3 regions of the Brasilonema sennae CENA114 genome follow, and region 1 is predicted to be linked to each of the others. Evidence: predicted binding sites of a transcription regulator. Region 1 holds the regulator's gene; each other region holds the start of a gene.

Region 1 (8,375 bases):
AAAATTGTACGCGCTTGGCTGAACGATTTACCTCAAAACTTTGAAAATACGTTGAAAAAACCTCGTTTCCTTGGTGCAGAGTATAATAAATACTCTGCACCAAGGGTGATTACAAGTAACTGAAACGTAGATAGAGAGCGAGTTTCGATCAAGCGCGTACAATTTTCCTTTTCTGGTGCAGTGACGCCTACAACAGGAAGATGTAGTTACAGCAGTTTTAGACTGTATTAATATTGGAGGGACAAATTTCTGGAATGCCAATTTCTTAACTTGTAGCTAGTTACCAGGTTAGCTGAGATAATGTTTATCTTGAAATCAATCCACAAACTCTTATGAAAATAGGGCAAAAATTCAATTCTCTTACTTACAGTGAATATATATATATAATAGACAACCATAAAAAGTTTTCAGATTGGAACACACTTGGATTATTTCGCTCTCTTGTTGAAACAAAAAAATTAGATTTCAATCAGAAAATCGAAATCAGAGATTATGCTAATAAACAATTTCAGAGGGCTTTTGACTTTTTACAGTTGAAAGACCCTTCTACATATTTTTATTTAAAAACACTTGGAGAAAATATAACAGTAGCAGACGAAGATAAAATATGGAAAGGTATCCGATTTAATCAAGAAAAAATTTTGAAAAAGAAAAAGATAAAACATAGAAATTTCGGAGAGTATTCAAAACATAATTGTGGAAATGATTGGTGTCCATATAATGGATTGATGATAAAGCAAGGCTCGTTATTAGCAGAAGGTAATATGCGCTTTAAGAGTGATAAATCCCGAACTGTAAGCGTTGTCAAATCAGAAAATCATAGAAAGCAAAGAAAGAGAATGAAAAAGTTAATTCACCAAGAGCTTGTAACTTTTTGAGTAGAGAAGAGGCAGGGTACGTTCCGGGCTATATGTAAAGCATTTTGGACGCGAATATTACTACGTGTAGGCACCTGCAATGCTAATCGCTCAGACCTGCAATCAAGACATTTCTCAGCGATCCATAAGTAGTATTTAAGAAAAAACTTCGAGGTTACTTGACCAAACATTAGACAGGGTAGTCAACCGTAAAAATTGCAGAGGCACTGGAACGACGGCTAATCATCCAGTGCTTTTTATTTTAGTTTTGCTTTTCAGTTTCCAACCACTTATTTTAAATTCATAGGGATTCTTGAGTTAGACGACATGAAATCTGGTGACTGCCATTAAACCGTTGGTAACACATATAGCTATACATCTAGGTTGGGGAGGACAGTGCAGCAGGAGGGTTTCCGCTCTCACGGCAAGTCTGGCGTTTGAGGAACGAAACCCAACTCCAAAATTTTGATTTTGTTGGGTTTCACTGTTAAGCGTTCCCTATTAAGCGTTCGGGTGTTCCCTGCTATGGCTATTGCTATAAAAAAGCAGGGAAAGACTAGAAATAGTACTAAGTCTTTCCCTGCACCCTCTGTACTCCATGAACCAAGAATAGCTACAGCTTGGTTTATACAGATTTCGGGATTTAGCTAACGTAAAAATTGAAAAAATACGCCACCTTTGAGCAATTCTGTGTCACTACCATAACTACTAAGGGTGAGCGATCGCAAATTTTGGAAAAATGGCTTGCCCAGGACTTCCACAAACTTCAGAATTGGTAGTTGACGCTCTAAAATATCCTGACTCTTTGTCCAGTCGATATAAACGTAGCCTTGGTTCGGTTCACCAATCGCAGCGATACTGTCTTGGAAATCACGATTCTTAACTAACGGGTTCTCCTTAGCCGTCAAAGCTGCATTGATTGTCTCAACAGAGGATGCAAAAATCTGGTAATTTCCGATGTCAGCACGTGCAGCTACAACGTTTGCTTGAATTGTGAACAATTCTCGCTCTTTTGCTTCACTAGATTTATTGATAGCAGTTTTTAGCTGTGTCCAAGCAGAGATTTTTTGGTCATTTAAGGTGAAGGAATTCAGCGAAAGCCCTTCTGATGAGGCGAGTTGATCCAAACGGGAAATTGCTGTGGGTGTCTTTTCGGATTTTTGGGCGACAAAAATCCAATCGGGATTTGTTTGCTCTGCGCGGGGTAACAATGCGATCGCGAATTCTCCTTCCACCGAGTTAAAAATATCTTCTCTCCAGTTGATAAGCGAACGTTTTTGAACATCTGCCACCGGGAGGAACTTAGAAATCACATCTTCTGTGGAAGCAGATAGGCTAGCTGTCACTTGTTGCCAAAGTTGTGCTAAATCACTCTCACCCAAACCGCTTAAATTTGATCCTGCTACTGCTAAACTTGCTGAAGCTGGGATATACTCCAACGCACCCACAGGTTCAGAAAGTTGTGCAGCTGGGGGTGAAGTTTCTTTTTTTGCCAAAAAAGCAGTTTCAGCGAGCAATCCTTTGGGATTTGATACTAGGGAAATAATTTGGTTGTCATAAGTTTGAGCATCAGATTTGAGGTTCTGCCATTTTGCTACTACGGGGAGATTCAGAAAAGCAACAGCCTGTGCTTCTTTGGACAGTTGTTTGGTTGCTTTTTGGTATTTGTTGGAACTGGTTAAATTCAAATCGGACACCTGTACATTATTAATTGCCTCTCGCAGCACTTTTGGATGATTGGCAAACAAGACAAAGCTATTACCTACAACTGCACCAGCAAGACTATTTTGATTTTTGACTTGTTCCTTTTCAGAAGACGTTGAAGGAATCTGATTGTCAGAAATTAGCTTCACGCCCTTGTATTCTTCAGTTGCTAAATTTGCCCCAGCCAAAGCGCGCTTAGAAAACAATAGCTGAACAAATTCACGGCTTTTCTCGGGTTGAGTGGTTGCAAGTGCCATTAGATACCCTGGCTGCTGTCCGTTTTCAGAATCGTGATCAATGTCTAAGCTTGTGACAGCCAATGTTATTTCGTTTCCTAACCAAGGTTTAATTTCCTGTTGGTAATCTATACCCGTATTCGCGAGTAATCTTGTTTTCAATTTTGACAGTTCTCCATCACGCTCAAACGCCTGCAAGCGTTCTGGATTCACCAGCATCGACACCAGAACTGGTGCTTGTTTAGACACGAAAATTGCGGCATCTGACTGTCCTGTAGGAGCGATACCGGTTAGGGAATTTTTGGCGGATAACCCGTTACAACCAGTCATACCAATCAATAGCAGCATCATAATACCCACTGCTACAACTCTGAAAAATGAGCGTTGTGTCATAATTTTTATACAGACCGCTAGGGGTGCAAATACAAATAATCAACTACCAAATTAAATTATCAAAGGTAGTTCTGTTACTAGAAATTAGTTTAGTACTGAAACTTACGCACAAGTCTATCAGAAATCAGGTTATCTCTTAATTGTTAGATGCTCACTTTACAGCATTAAGCCGAACTTCAGAGAAATTCTGCATTAAAACCGGATTTTTCAGTCCTTTAATGAAACGGCACTCACGTACCTACCAAACCCAAAGAACGAAGATTTTTTGTCAATATAATATAGTATAGGATTTTTATTAAAACTTCATGATGGGCAAACCTTCCGAACCATCCATTACCCAAATTAACGTTGAAGAACTGGCACAACGCTTATCTTCAGGAGAGCCAATTCAGCTTGTGGACGTGCGTGAACCACAAGAGGTGGCGATCGCCCACATCGATGGCTTTGTCAATTTACCTTTGAGTCAGTTTCCTGACTGGGCAGATCAAGTCAACACCCGCTTAGATCCCCACGCTGAAACTCTTGTGCTGTGCCATCATGGCATTCGTTCTGCTCAGATGTGTCAGTGGTTAACTGTTCAAGGCTTTACAAATGTCAAAAATGTTATGGGTGGAATTGATGCTTACTCAACTCTGGTTGACTCTTCCATTCCCCAATACTAGCTGCTGTTTTGCATTAAGCGGATATGTAGTCTGCTAAGACTGACGATTTTAATTTGCCTATGCTATCCTCTGTACAAGCTAGGATAGCTTTAAGTGTTGAGTGGTAAATATTTGTATTCTACCTATGTGCCTTTTTTGGCTGTTCAGGAAATTCGTAACTTGAAATACAGAGATTTGAATAAACTTATGCAAGTATGCATAAGTAGGGGCTAATTTACTTCAATCCAAAAGCTTTTTTCCAGCAATTTACCTGTATTAATAGTAACTTTACTCAAGGCAGTACAGTGTCTTTACTTTTCTTTACTTCTTTTTGCTTATTGTTGTAGAAGCAAAGTGCTTGTGATCTTGCTTTACTATTATTAATCCTTATTTAATTTAGAGTTATCTCTAAAAATTTTTTCAAAGCTTCGCTTACAATTCGGCTTCGGTAAAAAACTCCTTATGCAAGTCCAGCTTACAAATCGTCAACAGCAGATACTTGGGGCAACAATACGTCATTATATAGCCACAGCAGAACCTGTTGGTTCTAAAGCTCTTGTTGAAGAGTACAACCTTGGTGTTAGCTCAGCAACAATTCGCAATGTGATGGGCGTGTTGGAAAAAGTTGGCTTACTGTACCAACCTCACACTTCTGCAGGACGCGTCCCTTCTGACTCTGGCTACCGTATTTATGTTGACCAGTTGATAACACCTTCTGAAACTCTAGCACGAGATGTAGAACTATCACTGCAAAAACGCCTCAAGTGGGAAGATTGGAGCTTGGAAGCTCTTTTGCAAGGAGCAGCTCACATTTTAGCAACTTTGAGTGGTTGCATCACCTTAATCACGATGCCGCAAACTGCGACAGCAGTGTTGAGACATTTACAACTAGTGCAAGTAGAAACGGGACGGGTGATGTTGATTGTGGTGACGGATGGATATGAGACACATTCAGCATTGATGGATTTAGCGCAAGCCTCGGAAGATTCACAACCAGATGCAGAAGTCATCGACCGCGAGTTACAGATTGTCTCTAATTTTTTGAATACTCACTTGCGGGGACGCAGCATAACTGAATTAGCAAACCTGAAATGGAGTGAATTGGATCAGGAGTTCCAAAGATATGGAGAATTCCTGAAAAATTCAGTTGCTGAACTTGCTCGTCGCACTCTGACACCATCTGCAACACAAATTATGGTTCGCGGTGTTGCTGAAGTTTTGCGTCAGCCAGAGTTTTCGGAATTACAGCAAGTGCAAATGCTCATCCACCTGTTGGAAGAAGAACAAGACCAACTGTGGCGGTTAATATTTGAAGAACAGCCGGAAGCGGAGGAGGTTGGTAAGCCACGAGTCATGATTCGTATTGGTGCAGAAAACCCTCTAGAACCTATACGCACTTGTTCGTTGATTTCTTCGACCTATCGCCGGGGTTCTGTATCATTAGGTAGTGTGGGAGTTCTCGGACCAACGCGTCTAAATTATGAAAGTGCGATCGCAGTAGTAACAGCTGCTTCTGATTACCTCTCAGAAGCTTTCAGTTATTTCAATCCCCAGTAGGGCTTGTAGCAGGACAATCGCTGAATTAATCAAAACTAGCTTAAATAATGATCAGAAAAATTACTTTTGGAGCGCTATGGCTGGGATTTATTATCTATGCCTTTTTCTTTGCTCCTCCCGATCAACCTGATACATTCGATTTAATTAAAGATCTTTCTACTGGTCAATGGCAAGGAATAAACCCCCTGATTATAGCACTTTTTAACATTATGGGCATCTGGCCTATGATTTACAGCTGCTTGGTATTTATTGATGGTAGAGCACAAAAAATGCCTGCTTGGCCTTTTGCTAGTATTTCATTTGGAGTTGGGGCTTTCGCGTTACTACCTTACTTAGCCCTGCGGGAACCAAATCAAAAGTTTCCTGGCAGCAAAAATGCTTTTCTCAAGATATTAGATTCTCGCCTAACAGGTATTGCTCTGACTGTCGCCACAGTTATCTTAATTGCTTATGGTGTAGGACAGGGAAATTGGGGAAATTTTGTTCAGCAGTGGCAAACAAGCCGCTTTATTCATGTAATGAGTTTAGATTTTTGCCTGCTTTGCTTATTGTTTCCAGCCTTGTTGGGAGATGATATGGCGCGGCGAGATATCAAGAATTCTCAGTTGTTTTGGTTGATTGGATTAATTCCACTCTTTGGTCCCTTGATTTATTTATGTATACGTCCACCTTTAAAAGAAGCAGCTGACAAAATAATACAGAGTCAGCAACAAAGCGCCATAAATTAAGATTATGAGTCGAAAAATTGCTCTTTGGTTACTGTGGGTTGGATTTATCGCCTACCTTTTGTTGTTCGCTCCTCCACTGCATTTAGAGGAAACTCTGACGCTACTCAAAAATATCTTTACTCTCAATTGGGCAGATGTAAATCCAGTTCTCCTCTCTTTGTTCTCCCTTGTTGGGATCTGGTTGTTCATTTACAGTGCTGTTCTGTTCTTTGATGGTAGGATGCAGTGGATTCCTTTCTATCCTTTTGCAATAGCGTCCATTGCTTCAGGTACGCTTGGTCTTATACCTTATTTGGCTTTGAGGGAAGACAACCAACAATTTTCTGGACGGAAGGATGCTTTTTTGCAGTTGTTGGATTCTCGCTTTTTTGGTATTGCTCTGAGTTTAAGTACTCTTGGTTTGTTTGCCTACGCTTTTGTTCTCGGTGATTGGGTAGGGTTTTGGCAGCAGTTTTTGGGCGATCGCTTTATCAATGGTATGAGTTTGGCATTTTGCTTGTTTTGCCTACTCTTCCCAACCGTCTTAGGCGATGATATGGCGAGACGGCGTTGGAATAATCCTCAAGTGTTTTGGGCAGTATCACTTGTTCCACTCTTTGGTCCACTTGTGTATCTTTGCTTGCGTCCGCCGATACCAGAAAATGTTGCGCAACAAAGACCAGCATCTTTTGGCAGTAGTAGAGTGCGATAATCATGACGCATAGTTGGCAAGAAACACTCGTTGAGAAACGAGTGACTTACACAATAGAACTAAAAGGTAGGGGTTTTCATCCTCCCGTGTGCAGCCTGATAGCCTGTAAGCTTATCTGATTCAGGGCGATCGCTCCTCATTCAGTCGTGTGATCAAAAGGGCGATAGCTAGCCCCTAAGGGGGCGCTGCGCAAACGCTGCTGCCTAAGCGCAAAGCGCACGCTACGCGAACGGCAGATCGCCCTCATTGACTCATTTCACTATTTCCACTTTCTCTAGCTGCTTCTACTTCATGGTAATGCTCCATCGACCATTGACACAAAGATCTGAGTGGTTCAATAAGCGTTTCTCCCAAAGGCGTTAAGGAATACTCCACCATTGGTGGTACAGCAGGATATACATTGCGCTGCACAAGACCATTTCGCTCCAAATCGCGCAGTGTACGTGTTAGCATCCTCTGCGAAACGTCTCCAATTTCTCTTTGAAGCTCACTGTGGCGTTTAGTACCGTGAGATAGCACATAGATCACCACTGTCACCCATTTGTCACCTACTAAGTCGAGCGTTTGTCGTAAGTAGGGATGCGAATTGAGAAGGCTAGGATATTGATCCACTTTCAATATGAACGTTACGTACAAGCGTGTAACTATGGCACTTTTGTGTACCTACTTGCGGAACCGTTGACTTCATTGAATAATTAAGCCTTGAACCGCTTAAGGAACTGTCAATGACTAACATAACAGGTAACAGCGACGCATTTTACGACTCACTGACACCTGATAATGCCGCTATGTTGCTGATTGACCATCAGGCTGGACTTTTTCTAGGTGTTCATAGTATTGATCAGCAAATTCTAAAGAATAACGTGATTGGTTTGGCAAAAACAGCAAAAGTTTTCAATTTGCCGACAGTGTTATTCACCAGTTCTGCTAAAGGTCCTAATGGTCCTACGATTCCAGATCTCATTGAACTATTTCCCGATCATGAAATTTTTAATCGCTCACCAATTAACCTTTGGAATGATCCTAAATCTCGTGCGGCTGTAGAAGCAACCGGACGCAAAAAGCTGATTATGGCTGCGATCACAACCGATGTCTGTCTGGCGTTTCCGGCACTGTCAGCACTTAAAGCAGGATATGATGTTTACGCTGTCGTTGATGCATCTGGAACCTGGAGTCCACAAGCAGAGATGGCGACTATACTGAGGCTCACGCAAGCCGGTGCAATTATGACGAACTGGGTTGCGGTTGCAGCTGAACTGAAGCACGACGAAGACCGATCCACAACACCTGCAATGAACAAAGCATATGGCGAACACATGGGACTCTACGACTTCCTAGGCGATATTGCTGCGGTAAAATAAGCTATTGTCTGACAAGTCCTTGTAATACCTTAATAAAGCACTGCTGCCTAAGCGCAAAGCGCACGCTACGCGTTAGCCCTTGGTGTGCCCTTGCGCTTACGCGATCGCTCTATTGATCATGTAGCATAGGAGTGATCTCTTGTTGGACAGCCAAATGGCTGTTGTTCCTTGCGTATTTCTATCACTCTTGAGCAAGCTCAAGCTATC
Region 2 (8,375 bases), 2.2 Mb from region 1:
ATGTGAACCTGATCTACTCCACCTGGAATGCCAGGAACATCATATCCGTAGGCTTTATATCCCTTACCGATGTACTTGTCCAGCTTGAACGGTCTGCCCTGATAATAAACTGGTACTGGACGACGGGTGTGGTTTCCCCACCCGTATTTGTCCTCAGGAATTGACCCAAAGCTATGACCTACGGAAGCTGAATCAGTTTCGGTGCCATAAGTGAGCGCTTTAGCACCCTTGGTTCTCAGCAGTTGAGGGAAGTTAGGATACAAAGTCAGGTAATGGTCGTGATCAGCTGTAACAATCAAGACGTTCTTTTGCCAACCACCGTTACGCTGAATCCAGTTGATGACAGTGCCTACAGCCTTGTCGAAATCGAGCACTGTACCAATGATGTTATCGATGTTGTTGTCATGAATTCCCCAATCGACATCTCCGCCTTCGACCATCAGCCAAAAACCGTCCTTGTCTTTGCCTAGGACATTTAGTGCTGCTTGGGTCATGTCGGCTAAGGTAGGATTTTCGTTCACTTCACGCGCAATGAAAGCGTCATTGGTTTCACCTGGCTGGAGTGGGCGATCGCTATCATTAACTGGTAAATCGCCTCGCTTGTAAGCATCGTTGGTACGATAGTACAAAGAAGACTGACGGGCAAAGTTGGCAAGACCAGTGATGCTGTAATCACCATCAGCACCAGCTACTGGAATGTTGCCTTCCTGTCCTCGGGCACCGTAGAGTCCCAGCAGGCGTTCACCTTTGTTAGGATCAATTTCTCTGGAAGTCTTGAGGAGAAGCTTTGCCGCATTTGGACCACGTTCTAAGAAACGATAGCCGTAGCGGTTGTTGGGATTCGATGCAGCAGTGGCTTTGCACGCTTGTGTATCACTTAAAGAAGTCTTACCGCTCAATTCCTTATAAGTGGATGCCCTGATGTAGACGTAGTTGCAAGTACCTGGTTCTTTGTAACCGGGTTGACCTGGTGTATTAACTGTATTGTCATGATCCAGGGGATGACCACCGCCCAACAGCACTGTGGGTAAGAAAATGTCCTGTAGGTCAGGTCGGTCTGGGTTTTCACCAAAATCCGGTCGAATAGACTGCTGCACAATATTATCCAAAGTTGGATAGTCAGCATCATACTTGGAACGGCGATTGACAGCTGCTTCAGCTGAACCAGGCGTTGCGTGGCTGATGGGAACAGAGGTCAACAGACCTGTTGATTTACCTTGCTTTCTCGCCGTTTGCAGAATCGTTTCCACAGGCTTTTCAAAGATGTCTACCATCGCGTTATTGTAGCTCTTCACTCCTGTATAAAGTGTGAAGGCTGTGTTGGCGGAATCTGGTACACTCAGCTTGATGTATTCTGCTTGACAGTTGAACCGACTTGGAATATTATTTATAGATTTTCCGACTGGTACTGTAATGTCACAAGGCGGTGGTGTCCCAGGTGTCCAAGGATTGGAACCACCTTTTTCTACCTCCCAACCTGTAAGATTACCTAACGAGGGGTCTGTAGCGCCACCCGATCCACTTGCTGTCAAGTCGGTACCGGTATTAAACGGTAGAGGCTTAAAGGAAAACCCAGGACGAAGATTACTTTGACCTGTGACATTGTTGCTTCCATCCAATGCCGAGTTACCGGTAGAAAACTTGCCGGTTTTCTCATCCAAGATGGTCGTACCGTAGGTCGTTGCATAAGTATAGCCTTTGAGCTTCTGTAAATTCAGACCACGACCTTCTCCACGGGTGTAAAACGGACCATTATTAGCAACGGCAGCGGCACGTACAGGTTCCCAACCCATTCCATCGCCAATCATGATAATGACGTTCACACCATTGCCAGTGACCTGTTGAGCAAAGGCAGGCTGTTGCATCAAGAACGTCGTGAAAAAGAGCAAACAGCTTGCGATCGATGCGATCGCTCGTACACGCTTTTCAAACCAGGAAATCATCGGGGTTCCCTTGAAAATGTATTTAGAATCGTCAAAAATTGAAATCGTAATCTATAGGAAGCACTAAAACCTGGAACTCATTACAAATCTGGTAAATGGTTTGAATCCCTAGTTATCCCAGATGACCAATACGGTGTTCCCTTCGGGTTTTTTGGGGTGTATGCATGTGAAGAATTCTGATGATTGGGGTTGGTTGCCGTTGCTAACTGAATAAACGGCAATCCTAGCGCCAACAAAAGCACACAAACCAAGCCAACTGTAAACCAGATCAATATTCGTAAATGACCTCTGAGGAATTGAATCATAAATACCACCTTTAACGCGGATTAAAAAAGGTTCCGAATCTTCTCCAAGAGTGAGGAAAATTTGAGGCAATGTTAAGATGGTAAGCACCGAAGGTAGGTGTTAACACTTAACTTTGGAAACCAGCATACTAGGCGCTTTGCGCTTACCATTTCATGGGGAAGTATTGCTAATCTCCCGATGCTATTTGTCATAACTGCTAGTATCAAAAAGCCGTTAAAGTTCAAAAGTTGCTTGATTTATTACAGTTCACACGAACCCATGTGCCAACAGCTTTATCACTAAAATAGATTCATTAACAAGCAGATGTTTAGCAATAGCCTCTGAAGATAAATATCTCTAACAGCCGATGCCAGTTGTGCTATGTAACGAGCTAGTCGCAGTGCGAAATTTACCACAGTCGATAACCTTTGTTACACTGCAATGCCTAAGCTACATAGATAAATAGATGACAACATTAGTAGATAGATAAATAGAAATTCACTCAAAAAGTACTGTTGTCTAGACAGTGTATGTTTATTGCAAAACAACATAAAAAATCCTGAAACCTCACTTTCAGTCAACACTTCAAGCTATTTATTTATTTATTGAAACCATAATGCAAACTATGTGAAGTCTTTGGCGATTTGGAACGTGATTTTGCAACAACTTTGTGTATGTATTTCTTTACGCCGCTATAGCTTCTAAAAAGAATATCAACTGTTCAATTCATTACACAGTAACGTTTGGTTAATTTAAGGTAAAATATTGAATTTTAAAGTGTAAATATTTATGAATTCATATCTAGTGGTACGAAATGTTACCAACTTTACGCTGTTTTATCACTTCCATTAAAAAATACAGAACTCTTGGAAACTTTTTGCCGAAGTATATTGAAGCAATAACGTGATAATGATATTCAATATTATATTATTCTCAAAGTTAAATTCCAAATCTAAATAGATACGGAAGTTTAAGCGTACAGCGAAGTCGCGTGAAACGCCGTCTATGGTCACAAGTTGCGGGAGTTCAGCGATTGAACAAGTTGTAACTACCATTAATACGTTTTGAAATTTGCTTATGTAAAATTTTATTAAACTTCCTTATTTCGAGGGAGTAGTAGGCAATTAGGATGAACCTGGAATTTAAGACCATAACAGGATATCCATTTAATAAAAAGTAGTGTCAAGATTTTTTTATTCAGAGAAAAGTTCGTTGTAACATAAAACCCGCATCTAAAAATTACAAAGGAAAGCTATTATGGCCATTCCAAATCAACAGGGTAAATCTACTATCGATTTTCGAGACAACCGACGCACTACAACTCACATTACTGTTCATATTCCCAAGGAGTTGCACAAACAACCGGTAATTTCACGCCTGATATCTTATTGCGGCATCACAGTCAATATTGCAGCAGCCCAACTGAATGGTCATATGCCGCAACGAGGCTGCTTTGATTTAGAGCTACGAGGAACAGTTTTCCAGATTGCTAGTGCCTTAACGTATCTTAATGAACTGAATTTAGAAATTTCCCACCCATTTCTTACTGAAGAACAAGGTTGGTAAGTAGAGTTTCTACCAATAAGCAACGAGTGCTGGGCGCTTGTAGCTACTCAGCACTCGCTAAAACTAGTCGTTACCCTTATGGAAGCGCTCTTTGCGCGTCTACAAGTCGCTTAACTATACGCGGCAGTCGTCTGCACAGATTGATACACTAGTTGAACTCAACGGGGAGGAGAAACCCCAACCCAAATGCCAGTTACCACCCTCACGGAAAGCAGTTGCGGGTCTACAACGAACGAAACTTCCGTAGGCGGAATTTTTTTTCTGTGTAAACATTGAGCTTGCCGGTTTTCCTGGATACCCCAAAGCCTGCTGGGGGAAGCAACCCAAACCAGCGACCTTTGACCGTTGAGGCAACTGTGTGCTGATCCCTTCCGGCACGGCTGCGCCCAAGGGAGACGCTACGCGAACCGAGGGTTCCCTTGAGTGTACGATCTGCCGCTTTGTGGCGTCTACAGCATTGTGCTTACGCCATTTGATTTTCAATTGCCCACCGCGCTAGTTCAGTGCGATTGTGGAGATTGGTTTTGCCCAACATATTGGACACATGGCTTTCTACCGTGCGTTGGCTGACATTTAATTCTTCAGCTATTTCGCGGTTAGCTAAGCCCCTAGCCACAAATTGCACTACTTTGAGTTCTGTTGGGGTTAACTGTACATCGAAGGGAACTTGGATGCGTGAACCGTTATCTCCTCCTTTTGCTTGGTGTTCTTTCCAGCGAATGGTCTGCTTCAGAGAAGATTCTACTTGTGCGACCAATTCTTCCGGCTCAAAAGGCTTGACCATGTACACATCAGCACCTTTATTCAGACCTTTTACTCGGTCTGAGCTTTGTCCCTTAGCTGAAAGGAATAAAACGGGAATCCAACTGGTGCGTTCAGTTTGCCGGACTTGTTCTACAAAAGTATAACCGTCCATTTCTGGCATCATCACATCGCAAATGATCATGTCTGGAATATCCTGCTCTAAAATGTCCAGTGCTTCTCGACCATTTTCGGCGGTGCTGACATCATAACCCCGGAATTCCAAGTAATCCTTCACCAGCAAGATGAGGTTAGGATCATCATCAATAAGTAGAAGTCGTTTGTGATCTTTCATGCTGGGTTCTTTCATAGCAGTGGCACTTATGGCGCTTGATCCATCAAGGTCTTGAATCAATATCCTCTTTGGTGGATTAAGGAGGTGTTGTGCTTTTTCCTACTTAACTTGCGTTTGCTTTCTAAAGTCCTAAAAGTGGGTCTCACTCTCAAGAAATTCTCTACAAACAGCAAAAGTCCAGTAAGGATACGTAGAGCAGTAGTATTTATAATGCGTTATTATATATCGCTTTGAAAGCTGCGGGTTAAAAAACACTGATTAAATAATAATTATTCAGGTTAACAAGTAAGTGTTGGACTCAAGATGCTCCCAAATTACAATTAACCCACACTTTCATCTGTTTACTACTGTGCCATATCCTTGTTGGATGTTAAGCTTCTATAAGTTGTTCACGACAACCTAGGGAACTTTTTGGCAAAGGATGGGAAAACACAATGCATATTCTTCTACCACCTTGTTGCCTAAGAAGTGCTCTTGTATAATCCGCTCAATGGCTTCCGGGATTGTTGGGCGATACCGCACAGCATCCGGGTAATCCTTTATTATCAGTCTAGAACAGCAAACTGGCAAGCAATTGATTTTATTTCCAAATATGCAACTAAAATTGCCATCTTGCCTTTTGTGAAGACTTAATTGTTTGAGTCGTTTTTTTAAGCCTTCCCAAAATGGTAAACGAGCTTGTTCGCAGAAGCAGTTAGAAACTATTGGGACAAAACTAGTTAAAAGGTCCCTCGGAATTTTCGACAGTTCTAAAGCTTCTATAGAAATACTTAGGGCTTTATTCGCTGGTGTAAGCGTGGTTTTTCGTAGCTGAAGGCAGGACTGGATCACTGTAGTGTTACTCAAATGGCGGCTCCCTGATAACTGTTCTATATCAATTTCCCAGCTTTGCAAACAAAGTTGCCCATATATCCATATTCGTCATTTACGGAGTAAAACCTGAAAGCTCAGAAAAGTAGAGTATATGTACTTACGTGGGTTTGGGCAAGCAAAGTTCGGGAACCCGTACAAAAGAAAATGTTGCCATTGCACTTCGCCTTTAGGTACATTAGCACTCAGGAGTTGAGAGTGCTAACGAGGTGAGAATTTGGTATGGCAGCTGTAACTTTAAGCGTTTCTACAGTTAAACCCCTAGGCGATCGCGTATTCGTCAAAGTGAACGCGGCTGAAGAAAAGACCGCAGGTGGTCTGTATTTACCCGACAACGCAAAAGAAAAGCCCCAAGTAGGCGAAGTTGTTGCCGTCGGTGAAGGCAAGATCAAAGATGACGGTGCTCGTCAAGCGTTGGACGTGAAGGTTGGAGATAAAGTTCTCTACTCCAAATACGCTGGTACCGACATTAAACTTGGAACTGACGAATACGTCCTGCTCTCTGAAAAGGACATTCTGGCAGTCGTTTCATAATCTTTTAGTCATTTGTCATCAGTCATTTGTCATGAGTTGTTGGCAAAGGACAAAAAACAAATAGTATTCTTTGTAGTTTTCTGCTAAACATTCTTTGACAATTATGGCAAAGCGCATCATTTACAACGAAAACGCACGTCGTGCCCTAGAAAAAGGCATGGACATCTTGACTGAAGCGGTAGCTGTTACCCTCGGTCCCAAAGGTCGTAACGTAGTCCTAGAGAAAAAGTTTGGCGCACCACAAATCATTAATGACGGTGTGACCATTGCTAAAGAAATTGAATTGGAAGACCACGTAGAAAATACTGGCGTTGCTCTGATCCGTCAAGCGGCTTCCAAGACGAACGATGCTGCTGGTGATGGCACCACAACTGCGACCGTTTTGGCTCATGCAGTAGTCAAAGAAGGCTTACGCAACGTCGCAGCTGGTGCAAATGCTATTTCGCTAAAACGTGGTATTGATAAGGCTACCAACTTCTTGGTAGACAAAATCAAAGAACACGCTCGTCCCGTAGAAGATTCCAAAGCAATTGCCCAGGTTGGTTCAATCTCTGCTGGTAACGACGAAGAAGTCGGTCAGATGATTGCCGAAGCAATGGATAAGGTGGGTAAAGAAGGTGTGATTTCCTTGGAAGAAGGAAAGTCCATGACCACGGAATTGGAAATCACCGAAGGGATGCGCTTTGAGAAAGGCTACATCTCTCCCTACTTTGCAACCGATCCTGAGCGGATGGAAGCAGTTTTCGATGAGCCTTTCATCCTGCTAACCGATAAGAAAATCGCCCTGGTGCAAGACCTCGTACCCGTATTAGAGCAAGTAGCTCGTGCTGGTCGTCCTTTGGTGATTATCGCTGAAGATATCGAGAAAGAAGCTTTGGCAACTTTGGTCGTTAACCGCCTGCGTGGTGTGCTGAACGTAGCTGCTGTGAAGGCTCCTGGGTTTGGCGATCGCCGCAAATCAATGCTAGAAGACATCGGTATCCTCACCGGTGGTCAAGTTGTCACAGAAGATGCTGGCTTGAAACTAGATAGCACCAAGTTAGATTCTCTAGGTAAGGCTCGCCGCATCACAATCACCAAAGACAACACCACCATTGTTGCCGAAGGTAACGAAGCTGCAGTTAAAGCTCGGATTGACCAAATTCGCCGTCAAATCGAAGAAACCGAATCTTCCTACGACAAAGAAAAGCTACAAGAGCGTCTTGCTAAGCTAGCTGGTGGTGTCGCCGTCGTTAAGGTAGGCGCTGCGACCGAAACCGAAATGAAGGACAAGAAGCTGCGTTTAGAAGACGCTATCAACGCTACCAAAGCTGCTGTGGAAGAAGGTATCGTTCCTGGTGGTGGTACAACACTGGCTCATTTGTCTCCTGCACTCGAAGAATGGGCAAACGGCAACCTCAAAGCTGAAGAGTTGACTGGTGCGTTAATTGTAGCTCGCGCCTTGGCTGCTCCTCTCAAGAGAATTGCTGAAAACGCTGGTCAGAACGGTGCTGTCATCGCCGAGCGCGTTAAGGAAAAAGACTTCAACATCGGCTACGATGCTGCTAAGAACGAGTTCGTTGATCTGTTTGAAGCTGGTATCGTTGATCCTGCCAAAGTTACCCGTTCTGCTCTGCAAAACGCTGCATCCATTGCTGGTATGGTGTTAACCACTGAATGTATTGTGGTTGACAAGCCTGAGCCAAAGGATAACGCTCCTGCTGGTGCTGGCGCTGGTATGGGCGGCGGCGACTTCGATTACTAAGATTCTTTTGACATCCCCCTAGCTTGTGCTGCGTGGGGGATTCCCAGAATCACTACTGAGGTTTTCTGGTTGTACGAAAAACCTCATCGAAAGACGGGGCTTACCGTGAACTAGAGGTGATTTAAATATTGTTATAAAAATTTACCGCCTATCTTGTTAAGATAGGCGGGTTTTTTGTGCTAATGATTTGTCACACTACTATGCTGCCTGACGGCTGAGTGTAAGCTTCTAGCAGATTTTATTTTTCTATAACTTCCCTCTACAACGTTTCATAGTAAGGAATATGCCCCGCCTTACTTAATCTTTACAAAAATAAAGACACTTTTACTTGCGTTGA
Region 3 (8,375 bases), 3.3 Mb from region 1:
CCCCTTAAGTTTAAATGCTTGCTCTGACTGCTGACGCCTCTATTCTGCTGTATTATTGTGTTCTTTTATGTTTTAGCTTTTATCTTCAATCGCAATTCATCTTTAATCCGATTGAGAATTGAACCTTCATCAAGGGTTGCCAAAATTTGACTAATCACAGCTTTAGGACCATTCGGTCCCCAATTTGCCCCATTGGCTAAATATGCTTTGGTCACATACCCAAGACCATAGCAAGAAACGCCTGCTACACCCGCTTGAGTTAGTGCTACTGACACATAGGCACCCAAGGAAGCACCCCCAGTCGCAGGTGCAGACAGACCAAGTAATGTTTTGAGTGAACTCAAGCCCAAATTTGCCAATAATTCGCTAGCACTGATACCACCCATACTCAAGGCAATTCTTTGTAATAATTTTACGGCTCCGGTTTCGGTCATGGGAATGCCATAAAGTTTTGATAAGCCTAGAATCAGGATAATGTCTATCACCGCACCAGCAAGAACATCTACTAGCATGACAGGATTGAAGGCGATCGCCATTGCTTTGGTCATCGTCGCTTTCCAAATCAACTGATTGGCACTGATATCTCGAATCTTAAGTTTTCGCTGCACCAACTGCTCATTAACGTTGTCAGCATAAAGCATTGTGTTGAGGGCGACCAAAGCTTTGCCTTCACGATGTAGAATTTCCAAAATTTTCAGCTTCAGTTCTTCAACTTGGGCTTCTCCTGTACTGAGCTGCACACCCCTGGTACCATCGGGACGATGAACCATTCTCCTCACCAATGGCGATGCTGCAGCCATCACAATTTCATCAGGTGAAAGTAATTCTCGTACCCTTTCATCCCGAATTTTTTCGTAAATTGCCATGCGATCTGCTTCAGGATACTGGTCTGTTTTGTTAAACACCAGCAAAATAGGTTTACCCGCTTCCCGCAATTGGGAAAGTGCATCATGTTCAACTTTCGTCATATCGCCAGCAACGACAAACAAAATCAAATCCGCCTGTTTTGCGATCTGTTGTGCTAGTGTGGCGCGGGTTTCACCATTAACTTCGTCTAATCCTGGGGTATCAATCAATTCCACTTGAGATTGACCACTTCCCGGTAGAGTCACTCGCAAAGCACGTTGTGTTTCCCCAATCTCTTCTTCTGTGATAGTCCAATTTGCTGTTTGAGAATTGCGCGTGACACCATGCAAGGGACCAGTTTCAAATACTGGTTGCCCTACCAAAGCATTGAGTAGAGATGATTTGCCTCGTCCCACCATACCAAAGGCGGCTATCTGAACTACCATGCGTTCTAATTTCAACAGCATTGTTTCCAAATCGCCAATTTGCATCTCCAGTCCGTCTTTTTCCTCTTGAGTCAGATCAAGCTTATCTACCAAATTTCGCAGTGCGGTTCGCGCTTGTTTATAGTTGAGTTCTGCTTGAATATCTTCAAAAGTAAAAATCGCACTATCTAGCTGTTCGTCCCAATTGAGAGAGTTTTCGCTACTGTTGGGCGAATCATTACGATGTGGCTCGGGTAAGGGTAATGTTGGAGTCATATCTATATTTTTATGTATATCTCGTCTACTATCATGACGTTCATGAAGCGACAACGACCACATCGTGAAAAATGGCAGAATCTACAACAGTAAATAGACAGTAGTGATGTTCATCTTTCGTGATGACCCCTTAAAGTCATAAACTGAAAAATGCATGTAGTAGCGTTATAGTTCTTGACGAAATCACCTGTGCGAAAAATAGTTATTGCCGGTAATTGGAAAATGTTCAAAACCCAGGCAGAATCCCTGGAGTTTTTAAAAGGATTTCTGCCCAGCTTGGGCGAAACTCCTCAAGACCGAGAAGTGGTATTGTGCGTCCCCTTCACTGATTTAAGCGTTTTTTCCAAGAGTTTGCATGGAAGTCGTATACAATTGGGGGCGCAAAATATTCACTGGGAAGGGAGTGGAGCCTACACGGGTGAAATTTCTGGACCTATGCTCACCGAGATTGGTGTGCGCTATGTTATTGTCGGTCACAGCGAACGCCGGCAATACTTTGGTGAAACTGATCACACCGTCAACCTGCGCCTCAAAGCTGCTCAAAAGTTTGGTCTTACGCCTATTCTATGTGTAGGTGAAACCAAACAACAACGAGATGCGCTGGAAACAGAATCACTGATTATCAACCAGCTCGAAAAAGACCTTGTGGATATTGATCAGGAGAATTTGGTTATTGCTTATGAACCGATTTGGGCGATCGGCACTGGTGACACTTGTGAAACCAAGGAAGCCAATCGTGTCATCGGTATAATTCGCAATCAATTGACCAATCCTAATGTGCCAATTCAATACGGTGGTTCGGTAAAGCCGAATAATATAGACGAAATCATGGCTCAAAGGGAAATTGACGGCGTTCTGGTGGGAGGAGCAAGTTTAGAACCCGCAAGTTTCGCCAGACTTGTGAATTATAAGTGAATGTTCAGTAACCAAAGTCCTCTCGTTCCCTGGCTTCTCTGGTTGCTCTCGTTCCCTGGCTGAGCCAGGGAATGCATACAGTCAGACTCTGTCTCACGTAAAAATCGCAAAAGTCATTTTGAAATCTGGAGGCGGAGCCTCTAGTCAAGCGTTCCTAGGCTGAGCCTAGGAACGAGTTGTAGAGTGCGAATCTTATGACACCCAATTTAATCATTCGAGAACGCTGTTTTGAGTGGGGACAGCGAACATATCTGATGGGGATTCTAAATGTCACACCTGACAGTTTCAGTGATGGTGGCGAATTCAATACAGTCACTGCTGCTTTAGCACAAGCACAAGCAATGGTAGCAGGTGGTGTAGATATTATCGATGTCGGTGGTCAATCAACTCGACCAGGGGCAGAGCAAATCACTCTTGCACAAGAACTTAACCGAGTTCTGCCAGTATTGCAAATACTGCGAAAAGAGATACCAGTGCCAATTTCTGTAGACACAACAAGGGCAGCTGTTGCCCAGGCTGCTGTAGAAGCAGGTGCAGATATAGTTAATGACATTTCCGGGGGTACCTTAGACCCAGAAATGTTACTGACAGTGGCAAGGATGAATGTGCCTATTATATTAATGCACATCCGGGGAAACCCGCAAACAATGCAACAATTCACTGATTATCAAGATTTGATGGGAGAGATTTATAGTTTTTTGGCAAAGCAAATCGCTGCAGCTATTGCTGTAGGTATTGACGAAAGAAAAATTATCATCGATCCAGGGATTGGCTTTGCCAAGAACTATGAGCAAAATTTAGAAATTTTGCGCCGCTTACCCCAATTGCGTCAACTTAAGTGTCCTATTTTAGTAGGAGCATCTCGTAAAAGTTTCATTGGTCGTATTTTAAATCAGCCAGATCCGAAAGCACGAGTCTGGGGAACAGCAGCTGCATGTTGTGCTGCTATCTTTAATGGTGCTGATATCATGCGAGTTCACGATATTAAAGAAATGCGCGATGTATCATTGGTTGCTGATGCAATTTTCCGACAATCTTCGCAAGTCCAGCCATCAGACTAAGTAGAACCATTTTCACCATTGTTGACATGTTCTTCGCCATATGTCATTTGGGAAATCAAATCCATCATCTCACCACCTTTGCCTGGATCTACGAACACAACTTTGGCATTCTCGCTTTCACCCAGTCTGTAGCTGGCATTGATGTAATCTTGAGCCACGAGATAGCGCAGAATTTCCTTACTTTCAGGATTAGAACGTAAAGCTTCAGAAATGATCTGCATTGAGGTTTTTGTTCCTTCTGCTTTCTTAATTGCGGCTGCGCGTCGCCCTTCTGCTTCTAAAATCTCAGCACGGCTACTAATTTCAGCAGCTCGTTGCTCTTCCATTGATTTGCGAACACTTTCAGGTGGTGTAATACTCTGAATATCTACCCGCAGAATTCCAACTCCCCACTGCGCCGTTGTCTCATTCAACTGAGCCAGCAAGGCAGTGTTCATGCTTGCTCTGGCGGCGTTGGTTTCTTCCAAGGTATTCTGGGCAATGATTTCCCTAAGCGTAGTTGTAGTCAAGTTTGTTAGTGCTTGCTGCAAGTCGTCAATTTCGTAAAAGCTTTTCTCTATATCTGTGACGCGCCAGTAAACAACTCCATCCACTTCCAAGTAGATATTATCTCTGGTGATTACATTTTGAGGCTTGATGTCTAAAACTTGCTCTCGGGTCGTGTCCTCCATGACAATTTGATCAAGCAAGGGAACAATAAAGTTGAGTCCTGGTTTCAGTTTGCGATGATACTGCCCCAAACGTTCAACCAAAGCTTCATTTCCCTGATTAATAAGCTTTGCCGATCCTAATGCATACCCTATAAGCACTAAGACTATGGCAATAATTGGTTCCATATATTCTCCTATTTAACATTTGGCGGAATTAGCCCTAAGAACATAGCACTAACACTATGTCCTATCTTCAGTCTAATATCCAGAATGTGTAATGTACTTATCACAAGTTGTGGTTCAAGGCAAGACTCTGGTAAAAAATGACATGAAATTAGCGATGAGTTAGCTTTGGACATGGCTATTAAATCATCAACATAGCTGCGTGTGCAAGTGCTAATTTTGTCATTTACTTTACTAAATAAATAGTATGTCAAGAAAAAGGGGGGTAAGGGAATAGGGGTATAGGGGAAATTAATTAGTCTTAATGATAAAGTCCAATTTTGGCATAGCAAGTTTTTCGACCATGATCGCAAGGCGCGCCCTACGCCCGAGGCACGAAGTGCCTCCCCTGAACTTCGTTCAGGGAACCAAGCGTTCGCGTAGCGTGTCCGCAGGACTCAGCTTGGTTGGGCGTATACGGGCGATCACTCAGTGGTTAAACAAAAAAGGTGGGCAGTGCCCACCAAGGGTGACATTTATATGGTCAACAGAACTACATCATGCCCATGCCGCCCATGCCGCCCATGCCGCCCATGCCGCCCATGCCGCCCATGCCGCCCATGCCGCCCATGTCAGGCGCACCACCTGCGGGTTTCTTCTCAGGTTTTTCGACCACGACTGCTTCAGTGGTTAAAACCATTCCAGCGATGGAAGCAGCGTTTTGGATAGCTGAACGCACTACTTTTGCAGGATCAATAATACCGGCAGCAATCAAGTCCTCAAATTCTCCAGTAGCGGCGTTGTAACCGATGTTGAAATCAGTGTCTTGCACTCTGGCGACAATAACCGACCCTTCAACGCCAGCATTATCTGCAATTTGACGCAAGGGGGCTTCGAGCGCTCGCGCCACAATATCAGCGCCAATCTGTTCTTCTGCCTCAAGAGTGTTTTTAACCTCTTGTACTTTTTTCACCAAATGAATCAGTGTTGTTCCACCACCAGGAACGATACCTTCTTCCACAGCCGCTTTGGTAGCATTGAGGGCGTCTTCAATCCGCAGTTTGCGATCTTTGAGTTCGGTTTCTGTTGCCGCACCCACTTTTATCACCGCAACTCCACCAGCTAGTTTAGCAATGCGCTCTTGGAGTTTTTCTTTATCGTAGTCTGAATCGGTTTCTTCTAGTTGTTTACGAATTTGACCAATTCGCTTTTGCACGTCCGCTTTTGTGTTGTCACCAGCAGCAACGATGATGGTGTTTTCTTTGTCAATTGTGATTTTCCGCGCAGTTCCCAGGGTTTCCAAAGAAGCGGTATCCAAGGTTAAGCCAATTTCTTCAGAAATCAACTGTCCGTCGGTGAGAATAGCAATATCTTGCAACAATGCTTTGCGGCGATCACCAAATCCAGGGGCTTTGATAGCGGCGACAGCAAGCACTCCCCGTGCTTTGTTCACAACCAAAGTTGCTAAAGCTTCACCTTCCACATCTTCAGCAATAATCAACAAAGGTTGACCGGAACGGGCGACCTTTTCCAAAACTGGAATTAACTCGCTGATGTTGCTGATTTTCTTATCAGTAATCAAAATGCGAGCGTTTTCAAATTCTACCGTCAACCGGTCGTTGTTGGTGATGAAGTAGGGGGAGATGTAACCCCTGTCTAACTGCATCCCTTCTACAACTTCTAAATCCGTTGTTAAGGATTTAGATTCTTCAACGGTGATAACACCGTCTTTGGTGACTTTTTCCATCGCCTCAGCCAACATCTGACCGACTTCTTCGTCGTTCCCAGCTGAGACTGTCGCAACTTGAGCGATCGCTGCACCTTCTACTGGCTTAGCTACTGCTGCAATTTCCTGCACCAACGCCTCGACGGTTTTGTCAATTCCCCGCTTCAGGGCTATAGGGTTGGTACCTGCGGCAACATTCTTCAAACCTTCTTTGATCAACGCTTGCGCCAACACAGTAGCTGTGGTGGTACCATCCCCAGCCACATCTTTAGTTTTTGACGCCACTTCCTGAACCAGTTTTGCGCCAGTGTTTTCTAAGGGATCTTCTAGTTCAATTTCTTTGGCAACGGTGATACCATCGTTAACAATTTGGGGTGCCCCAAATTTTTTCTCCAAAAGAACATTGCGACCTTTTGGTCCTAAGGTAATCTTCACCGCATCGGCAAGAGCGTTGATGCCTCGTTCTAAAGCCCGCCGCGAATCTTCATTAAATGCAACAATTTTTGCCATGTTTTATGTACTCTCGTGCGCTTCCAATAGACAATTTAGCACTCACTGGCCAAGAGTGCTAATCACTTTAAAAAAAGAACTCACTAAATCAGGACTCAGAAGTCAGAATGAGTATAGTAGCGACGCGCAGATCAGTAGGGGGTTTAAATCACCACCATCAATGGGGGTGGCGACATCGGGTTGGGGCTTTTGCCGTGAGCGTCAGCCGAACGGTTTAAATCCCCTATCCAACGTTTCGACGCAGCTCAATGTTAATTGATTCTGACTCGGGGTGCGGAGCTATCCAGCGTTCAGCTCCTGAATTCTGACTTCTGGGTTCTTGATCAAATCATCCTTCGGATATATCCTAAGCGCTATGCCTACAGCACGGCTACGCCCTGAGGAGGAGAGTGCCTAAGCATTATGAGTGAAATCAAATGCAGCCACTTTGCAGTTAGTTGCCTTGGAACAATTTAGCGCTGCATAAGTCCTTGGGGAACTAGTTGAAGTTGTGGACTAAAGACCAGTGACAATTTAAATTTTAAAAGACAAAATAAAAAATAATCTTTCTACTCTACACCCCACTCCAGCACAGACGTAAGGTGTTACGCCCTTACTCCGACACTTTATCTTCACAGAATGACTCTATATTAGAAGCAACTTCTTATGAAGTTACAGATAGTTAGGAAAAAATTCACTAACATACAATTGATGCTTATCGACACTAACACTAATGGTTAAATCGGGAGATGAATATACACAGCTCCCTTCGTTCCCTCGGTATTGCTGACCCTAACGGTTCCGGCTGGTTAGCGGTAGTATTTACATTTCTTTTAGCTGGTACTGTCACTTGGCGCTTGATTCCAGCAGTCCGCAAGTTTGCCCTGCGAGTAGGTTGGGCTGACCAACCGAATGCGCGACGGCTGAACCGAGAACCTTTACCTAATGCAGGAGGTCTAGCTATTTATGCAGGAGTGATTGCTGCCGTGGTATTAGCCAGTCTCTTACGACCTATAGAACTCGAAAGAGTACTGGCTGAGGTACAGACGATTCTTCTAGGGGGCTCGATACTGGTTCTTGTGGGCTTTATTGATGACCAATTTGGCTTACCCCCTCTGGTTCGATTGTTAATTCAGATACTGACAGCTTTATTGTTAGTTGCTAATCGTATTACCATTGAATTCTCTTTTGGAACTCCCATCGACTCGACACTATCAGTAATACTAACAGTATTGTGGGTAGTTGGAATCACAAATGCTATCAACTTAATGGATGGCATGGACGGTTTGGCGGGAGGAGTAAGCTTTATCACCGCTATAAGTTTATTAGCAGTTTCAGCTCAGGTTCCCAACCGTGCGGCAGCGACGTTAGTTCTAGCAGCATTGGCAGGGGGGGCGTTGGGCTTCTTGAGCCACAACTTCCACCCTTCGCGGATTATTATGGGTGATGCCGGAGCCTACTTTTTTGGTTATGTACTAGCTGCTACAAGTATTTTAGGTAATCTCCAAGCACCCACGGCTGTCTCTCTCCTCGCACCAGTTCTGTTTTTACTGTTGCCAGTGCTCGATACTACTCAAGTGTTTATCCGACGCTTGATGGCGGGGAAAAACCCTCTTAGCACCCCAGGGAAAGACCACTTGCACCATCGCTTGTTAGCTTGGGGCTTGTCTCAACGCCATGCTGCGCTGATTCTTTGGTCAATTGCTTTGATTTGCAACGTGTTGGCAATGAGACTACAAAATATGACTTTGGTACAAATACTTGCCACAACCATTGGGATCATCGTCTTTCTAAGCTTCATTGTCTTGCAAAGGATACGAACAAC

What was found. The regulator HrcA, encoded in region 1, represses chaperone genes, less so after heat shock. The targets are predictions, from matches to a motif close to TTAGCACTCNNGANTCNNGAGTGCTAA.
Region 2: the regulator HrcA is predicted to act here: its motif matches at 5,939-5,965, upstream of groES (co-chaperone GroES).
Region 3: the regulator HrcA is predicted to act here: its motif matches at 6,607-6,633, upstream of groL (chaperonin GroEL).

Annotation. Positions count from the first base shown of each region.
Region 1 is NZ_CP030118.1:2,029,534-2,037,908, forward strand. It holds gene DP114_RS08590 (hypothetical protein) at 333-878, shown strand; gene DP114_RS08595 (DUF3352 domain-containing protein) at 1,505-3,190, opposite strand; gene DP114_RS08600 (rhodanese-like domain-containing protein) at 3,496-3,852, shown strand; gene hrcA (heat-inducible transcriptional repressor HrcA) at 4,294-5,388, shown strand; gene DP114_RS08610 (DUF2834 domain-containing protein) at 5,436-6,116, shown strand; gene DP114_RS08615 (hypothetical protein) at 6,121-6,807, shown strand; gene DP114_RS08620 (winged helix-turn-helix transcriptional regulator) at 7,051-7,419, opposite strand; gene DP114_RS08625 (hydrolase) at 7,533-8,168, shown strand.
Region 2 is NZ_CP030118.1:7,615,809-7,624,183, reverse strand. It holds gene DP114_RS31725 (alkaline phosphatase) at 1-1,943, opposite strand, end outside; gene DP114_RS31720 (hypothetical protein) at 2,024-2,248, opposite strand; gene DP114_RS31715 (NIL domain-containing protein) at 3,486-3,794, shown strand; gene DP114_RS31710 (response regulator transcription factor) at 4,258-4,905, opposite strand; gene groES (co-chaperone GroES) at 5,983-6,294, shown strand; gene groL (chaperonin GroEL) at 6,398-8,038, shown strand.
Region 3 is NZ_CP030118.1:6,556,950-6,565,324, forward strand. It holds gene DP114_RS27325 (GTP-binding protein) at 66-1,547, opposite strand; gene tpiA (triose-phosphate isomerase) at 1,737-2,462, shown strand; gene folP (dihydropteroate synthase) at 2,657-3,523, shown strand; gene DP114_RS27340 (SPFH domain-containing protein) at 3,520-4,359, opposite strand; gene groL (chaperonin GroEL) at 4,889-6,571, opposite strand; gene DP114_RS27350 (MraY family glycosyltransferase) at 7,300-8,375, shown strand, end outside.